DNA from 2 places in the Cohnella sp. GCM10012308 genome. Region 1 is predicted to be linked to the other one. Evidence: predicted binding sites of a transcription regulator. Region 1 holds the regulator's gene; the other holds the start of a gene.
What was found. The regulator LexA, encoded in region 1, represses DNA repair genes until DNA is damaged. The targets are predictions, from matches to a motif close to CGAACATATGTTCG.

Region 1 (3,922 bases):
AAGCGTCCGGGCCAAGTATCGCTCATCCAGGGCGAGCTGTCCCGCTTTTACAAGAACAAGTAGCTGTACCTACAACGACCATTCTAGGAGGCTGTCATGAGCTACTCGCGCGAGGATATCATTCGGATTGCCAAGGAAGAGAACGTACGTTTTATTCGTTTGCAATTTACCGATCTGATGGGCATCATCAAAAACGTGGAAATCCCCGTAAGCCAGCTCCAAAAGGCGTTGGATAACAAAATGATGTTCGACGGTTCCTCCATCGAAGGCTACGTTCGGATCGAGGAGTCCGACATGTATCTGTATCCGGATCTCGATACATGGGTCGTTTTCCCATGGGTCACGGAAGATCGAGTCGCGCGCCTGATCTGCGACATCTATATGCCTGACGGCACGCCGTTCGCAGGCGATCCGCGCGGTATCTTGAAGCGTGCGCTCGAGGAAGCCGAGGAGCTTGGCTATACGTCGTTTAATGTCGGTCCCGAACCCGAGTTTTTCCTGTTCCAGACCGACGAGAAGGGCAATCCGACGACAGAGCTTAACGACCAGGGCGGATACTTCGACCTTGCGCCGACCGATCTGGGCGAGAATTGCCGTCGCGATATCGTGCTTATGCTCGAGGAAATGGGCTTCGAGATCGAAGCATCCCACCACGAGGTCGCACCCGGACAGCACGAGATCGACTTCAAATATGCGGACGCCATCAAGGCGGCCGACCAGATCCAGACGTTTAAGCTCGTCGTCAAGACGATTGCGCGCAAGCACGGACTGCACGCGACATTTATGCCGAAGCCGCTGTACGGCATGAACGGTTCGGGCATGCACTGCCATCAGTCGCTGTTCAAAGGCTCGGAAAATGCGTTCTATGATGCGAACGACCGTCTGGGCCTCAGCACGGTGGCGCGTCATTATATGGCGGGAATCCTGCAGCATGCACGGGGCATGGCGGCCATTACGAATCCGACCGTCAATTCGTTCAAACGGCTCGTTCCCGGCTATGAAGCGCCTTGTTATGTCGCCTGGTCGGCGAGCAACCGCAGTCCGATGATCCGCATTCCTGCGTCCCGCGGCCTCAGCACGCGCGTCGAAGTCCGCAATCCGGACCCGGCTGCCAATCCGTATCTGGCGCTTGCAGTCATGCTGAAGGCGGGCCTCGACGGCATTCGCAACAAGACTGCGCTGCCCGCGCCTGTCGACCGCAATATTTATGTGATGAGCGAAGAAGAACGTATCGACGCAGGCATCCCGAGCCTGCCGCTGAATCTTCGCGAAGCGCTGTCCGAGATGCTGCGCGACGAGATCGTATGCGAGGCGCTCGGCGATCACGCGCTCACGCATTTCTATGAAATGAAGGAAATCGAATACGACATCTATCGCACCCAGGTCCACCAATGGGAGCGGGATCAGTATTTGACGACTTATTAATACTCGGCAACAACAAAGAATCCTCGGCGATCGCTAAGCGATGCCGAGGATTCTTTGTCGTTGCCGTCGATTGATGAAAAAAAGCGATTATCGAATGCTGCGGATTAAACCGATGACTTTGCCCAAAATGCTGACGTTGTTCAAGCGCAAAGGCTCCATCGTCGTATTCTCCGGTTGAAGGCGAATGTGGTCGCGCTCCTTGTAGAACGTCTTGACCGTCGCTTCGTCTTCCTCGGTCATGGCGACGACGATATCGCCGTTCGTAGCCGTCTGCTGCTGGCGCACGATAACGTAGTCGCCGCTATGAATGCCGGCGTCGATCATGCTGTCGCCTCTGACGGAAAGCATGAACACCGTCTGCTCGCCGACCATCTGGGCGGGAAGCGGGAAGTACTCCTCGATATTCTCCGTCGCGGTAATCGGCACGCCTGCCGTGACCTTCCCCACGAGCGGTACCTGACGAATGGACTGCGCGAACTGAATGACAGGATCCTGTTCGCCGTCAGTAATCTCGATCGCGCGCGGCTTGGTCGGATCGCGGCGAATGAGGCCTTTCTTTTCGAGACGGTCTAGATGACCGTGTACGGTAGAGCTCGAAGCGAGTCCGACGGCTTCGCCGATCTCGCGCACGGATGGGGGATAACCCTTGTCCTTGACTTCATTCTTAATAAATTCCAATATGGCGGATTGACGGTTGGACATCTTCGACACCTCGAAGCCCTCCTACTGACTTAAAAATTCATATGACAAATTATAACACAGAACCGGAGTTCGTACAAACATTCGTTCTTAGGGAACTTGTGTTCGTAAAAGTGTTGACTCAAACATATGTTCGTGATATTCTCATATCAGAACAAACGTTTGGGGTGGATGAGATGGTACAAGTACAGCTGCTCGGTTCGGATTCCATGAAGGCTAATGAATATACATATATGAAGATGGAGAGCGGGACGGGGCGAGCATTCGCTTCGTCTGCACGGACCAGGAGTGCGTCGTCGACGGGCATTCTTCAATCGATCGTCTCCTTTAAGGGACTGCGGCTAATTTTGATTCCGATCGTCGCACTGCTGATCTATGCGGGACTGTCCATGATGACTGCATCGGCCGAGCCCGATTCCGTCCGTCCGGCTGCTGCATCGGAAGCGACCGTGTCGGTCGACAGCGGAGATACGCTTTGGTCGATCGCCGAGGGTGCCAAGCCTGCCGGCATGAAGACGATCGCGGCCGTGCACCTGATCATGAAGCGCAACGGACTGACGTCATCCACCATCGCTTCCGGTCAACGCTTGGTCCTGCCGGCCAAGCTATCGGATAAAGCAGACTAGGAACACACATTCCTGTTCGTTCAATATTCGCACTACGAATCTTTCATGAATAGACTATCCTTAATCGACCGATGCATATCGGTCTTTTTTGCTTTAGCCTCGCCTTGACATTCCCCTTGCGATAATGTCAAATTAGAAGAGGCAACACGGGAGGTGACCCTATGGAATTCGACAAGTTGATCGCTCGGATTAACGAGTTGGCACATAAGCACAAAACGATCGGATTAACCGAGGAAGAAACTGTCGAACGGCAAAAGCTGCGCAAGGATTATCTGGACAACTTCAAGCGAAACTTCAGGCAACAGCTCGATCAGATCGAATGGACGGACGAACCGCCCGAAGATACGGTCAAGCATTGATTTGCCCGGATGCAGGTCCGATAATTAATGTCCTAAACGATGGTATGAACGGTCTTATTCATGCGGCAACGCGGCAAAGCCGGCTTAAAGCCGGCTTTGCCTATACATAGGAGGGTATGCAGTGTCACGTTCATGGGAACGCGCCGTACAGCGCAATTCGAAGCAAATCAACAAACGCCGCAAAAAAGAGGGCAAGCAGAGCTTGTCCGCTCCCTCGGTGCAGATCGATCGATTCAAAGGCCGGAGCCTTATTATGCCTTTCACGCTTGTGCTTCTGATCGTATTTTACATTCTATTGTTTAAACCATGGTCCGCGAGCTTTGAACAGAGCGCGGGCATGTTCTGGGCGACAGTCGGCTGTTATGTGCTGCTCGCCGTATTTTACTTCCTCCGCCGGCCTTATTTAGCCGTCTCGAAGGACAGGCTGGAGACGCGCAAATTTGCGGGATACAAGACGCTTAAGCCGCTTGAAATTCGCAAAATCGTCCAGATGCCCGGCTATATCGTCGTAGAGACGATCAAAGGCGGCAACTGGGTGTTCTCCAAGCTGATGAACCGGTATCCGCTGGATGCGATGTCCGTTCGGCTCAAGGAGTTTGCCGGGCAGCATCAGATCGAGTGGGAAACGCGTGCTAAATAAACCGCGGACTTTCGCTTTCTATATGTACGTTTTTTGCGGATAAACCAATGATATTCGGGATTTGAACTATCGCGCACGGGAGAGATGGACGTCAGATGAAGATTCAAGCGGTAATGTTCGATTTGGACGATACGCTGTTATGGGATGACCGCAGCGTCAAACAAGCCTTCGAA
Region 2 (3,922 bases), on a different contig from region 1:
GCCGCCAGGCGACAAGCGTGTCCTCGTGAACGCTGATCAGCGCCTGCTCCGTCTGGCCATCCACCGCAATCGCAAGCTTGTACATGGCGGGCCGCTTCGCGTCGGCCTCCACCGCTACGATGACGGCGGCTGCCGGTCCCGAAGACGCAGCGTCCGCTTCTCCGGTTGCCTCTTCCTTCGATTCTTCCTTTGAATAACGGTGCGGCGCAGTAGCGCGCTGCGTGCGGGACCGCTCCCACTCCCGCTCGTCCGAAATATCTACGATGCTGTCGGCCGGATTCGGCTCTGTTTTTTTTCTGACCATCGCCGGTCAACCTCCTCGCCTTTCATTGCTGCCAAACTGAAGCCGCATATGTCCAAAAGGGCATCCGCGGCTGCGGACGCCCTCAAGCTGTACCTATTATTCGTTCTCGAAGTCCGGTTCTTCCTCGTCCTCATCCTGCTCCGCGGCGCTCGTACGAGCCGCCACGGCCACTTCGTTCAGCGTGGCTTCGCGGATTTGCCGTTCGATCTGTCCGCACAGATCCGCATGATCTTTCAGGAACTGCTTGGAATTTTCCCGGCCCTGTCCCAAACGCTCGCCATTGTAGGAGAACCATGCGCCGCTCTTCTGTACGATATCCAGCTCGACGCCGATATCGATGATGCTGCCTTCGCGCGAAATGCCTTCGCCGTACATGATGTCGACTTCCGCTTGTTTGAACGGCGGAGCGACCTTGTTCTTCACGACCTTGATGCGCGTCCGGTTGCCCACGATGTCATTGCCTTGCTTGATCGACTCGATACGGCGTACGTCCAGACGTACGCTGGCATAGAACTTGAGCGCGCGGCCGCCCGGCGTCGTCTCGGGATTGCCGAACATGACGCCGACTTTCTCGCGAAGCTGATTGATGAAGACCGCGATCGACTTCGACTTGCTGATGGCGCCGGACAGCTTGCGCATCGCCTGCGACATCAGTCGGGCCTGCAGGCCGACAAACGAGTCGCCCATGTCGCCTTCGATCTCCGCCTTCGGCACCAGCGCCGCGACCGAGTCCACGACAACGATATCTACCGCGCCGCTGCGTACGAGCGCTTCTGCGATCTCCAGCGCCTGCTCGCCGGTATCCGGCTGGCTCAGCAGCAGTTCGTCGATGTTGACGCCCAGGTTGCGTGCGTACATCGGATCGAGCGCATGCTCTGCGTCGATAAAGGCGGCTTGTCCGCCGGATCTTTGCACCTCGGCGATCGCATGCAGGGCGACGGTCGTCTTACCGGAGGACTCCGGTCCGTATACTTCAATAATCCGGCCCCGCGGGAATCCGCCGATTCCGAGGGCGATATCCAAAGCCAGCGCTCCGCTGGAGTATGTCTCGACTTGGAGGTTGGCTTGCTCTCCCAGCTTCATAATCGAACCCTTGCCGAATTGCTTTTCAATCTGGCGCAATGCCATCTCTAATGCGGCGCGACGATCGGACAACACACCCACATCCTTATCATTTGATAGTTATATTATAACTTTTTATAAACCGTTTGCCAAGCTTTTTACGAACATTTGTTCGAAAAACTTCCAAAAAAGAACCGTAGCAAAGTATTCTTCGCTACGGTTCTTCCGCAACTTTCCTTTACAATCTATCATAATTCGACAGCCCGCGCAAGCCTGTACCTTGTCTAACAAAACTTCGCATGCCCGTTAACCGAACAGCGGAACTTGGCAGCGCCCGCCCTCAATCCTTGCCGGTCAACCTTAGCCAAGCCAAGTACAACGCCCGCTTAGCGGCCCTGATCCGGATGCCTTCGCGGTCTCCTTGGAGCTGAAGCTTCTCTGCGCGGACAGGTTTGCCGCGTTCGGAGATCCCGATGTAGACGAGCCCGACGGGCTTGCCTTCGGAGGACGCGGGTCCCGCCACGCCCGTAACCGACAATGCCAGATCCGTATCGGTCGCGCTGCGCACGCCGTCGGCCATCGCTTTCGCGGTTTCCTCGCTGACGGCCCCTGGCGCGCCTTCGCCCTCCAGCAGCGCCTGGTCGACGCCCAGCAGGTCCCGCTTGACAGGATTGCTGTAGCTCACCACGCCGCCCAGAAAAGCGTCCGCGCTGCCTGGTATCGTCGTGAGCAGCGTCGCGATCAAGCCGCCGGTGCAGCTCTCCGCGCAGGAGATCGTCCGCCGCTGCTCCGCGAGCAGCCGAATGACCTCGGCTTCGAGCGCCACGTCGCTCTCCGAATACAGATACCGCTCTCCGCGCCTGCGAATCTCCTGAAGCGTCGGCTCCAGTCTGGCGAGCGCCTCTTCGGCCGTCGCCGCCTTCGTGGACACGCGCAGCGTGACTTCGCCTTCCTTGGCGTAGGTGGCGAGCGTCGGATCGCGCTGCGCCTCGATCAAGTCCTTGTAGAGCTCTTCAAGCGCGGACTCGCCGATCCCGCAGAAGCGAAGCATAGCCGAATGCAGCGAATCTGCATCGCCGAGCTTTTCCTTCAGCCAGGCGCTGCCGTCGTTCAGGAACATCGGCTTCATCTCGCGCGGCGGTCCCGGCAGCAGCATATAATGCGTGCCGTTCGCCGTGAGCGCGCTGCCGACGGCCAGGCCGGCGTCGTTGCGGAGCGGCGAAGCGCCCTCCACGAGCATCGCCTGGCGGCGGTTGATCTCGATGAGCGAAGGCGCCCTGCCGGCGAACATCGCTTCGATCTTGGCGAGCGAAGGCTCATGCATGTCGATGCCGACGCCCAGATGGGCGGCCAGCGCATCGCGCGTCAGGTCGTCCATCGTCGGTCCAAGACCGCCGGTAAAAAGAACGAGGTCGGCCCTGGTCTCGGCAACGGCGATCGCTTGCTTCAGACGGTCCGCATTGTCCCCGACGACCGTCTGGAAGTATACGTCGATACCGAGATCCGCGAGCCGCTGCGACAAAAACTGCGCGTTGGTGTTGACGATCTGGCCGAGCAGCAACTCCGTGCCGACCGCGATTATCTCCGCTCTCATGCGCCCGGGCGTCCTCCCTTGCCTTCGCCGGCCGGTGGATCGGACAGCGGGATCAAATTTTTGTTTTTAACGAAATAATCGACGCCGGAGTATACCGTGATGGCTGCTGCGGCCCAGACGGCGATCGTATCGAGCGGGAAGTGCAGGTAAGTGAACGGGAAGTTGTTCAACAGAAGCACGATGATCATCGCGATCTGGATGGCGGTTTTCCATTTGCCCCATTTGCTGGCGGCAAGTACGGCGCCTTCGAGCAAGGCAACCTGGCGCAAGCCCGTTACCGCCCATTCGCGGCTGATAATGACGATGGCCACCCATGCGTCCAGCTTGCCCATCTCGACGAGAGAAATCAGGACGGCCGCCACCAGCAGCTTGTCCGCGAGCGGATCTAGCAGCTTGCCGAGGTTCGTGACGATCTTGTGCTTGCGGGCGATGTACCCGTCAAGACCGTCCGTGCTCGCCGCGATGATGAACAAGAGCAGCGCAAACACCTGATTGTAGGAAATCGAATAGGTCCCGATGGTGAGCGGAGACACGTCCAGCTTGATCAGTAGGAAAAAGGTCATGATCGGCACGAGGAAGATGCGTACGAGCGTGATTCGGTTCGCCAGATTCATGCGGACACCTTCCCTTCGTCATGCCGGCCGCGGCGAGGCGCGGTACGGTGCGGGTTGCGGAGCCATGTTCCGCGGACTGTCTCTACCATGAATGACTTCCCCCAGGTTTTTCGCCAGATTAAATGTTCAAGTCAGTATAAATGAAGCTTCGCCGCAGTGTCAAAATTTGACGAATTGCGCATGCGACCTTAGCGATAGTTCGTAAACTGCAGCTCGAGCGGCAGCTCGGCGCCCTTCAAGAGCGACATGATCGCTTGCAGATCGTCTTTGCTTTTGCCCGTCACGCGAAGCTGATCGCCTTGGATCTGGCTTTTTACCTTGATCTTCGAATCCCGAATCAGAATATTG

Region 2: the regulator LexA is predicted to act here: its motif matches at 1,528-1,541, upstream of recA (recombinase RecA).

The regions. Positions count from the first base shown of each region.
Region 1 is NZ_JBHRYU010000017.1:18,854-22,775, reverse strand. It holds gene ACFOTD_RS18445 (MerR family transcriptional regulator) at 1-63, shown strand, start outside; gene glnA (type I glutamate--ammonia ligase) at 97-1,425, shown strand; gene lexA (transcriptional repressor LexA) at 1,513-2,136, opposite strand; gene ACFOTD_RS18430 (LysM peptidoglycan-binding domain-containing protein) at 2,301-2,750, shown strand; gene ACFOTD_RS18425 (DUF896 domain-containing protein) at 2,912-3,109, shown strand; gene ACFOTD_RS18420 (hypothetical protein) at 3,231-3,749, shown strand; gene ACFOTD_RS18415 (HAD family hydrolase) at 3,845-3,922, shown strand, end outside.
Region 2 is NZ_JBHRYU010000001.1:96,486-100,407, forward strand. It holds gene ACFOTD_RS00450 (regulatory protein RecX) at 1-304, opposite strand, end outside; gene recA (recombinase RecA) at 401-1,459, opposite strand; gene ACFOTD_RS00460 (competence/damage-inducible protein A) at 1,707-2,960, opposite strand; gene pgsA (CDP-diacylglycerol--glycerol-3-phosphate 3-phosphatidyltransferase) at 2,957-3,574, opposite strand; gene ACFOTD_RS00470 (YajQ family cyclic di-GMP-binding protein) at 3,763-3,922, opposite strand, start outside.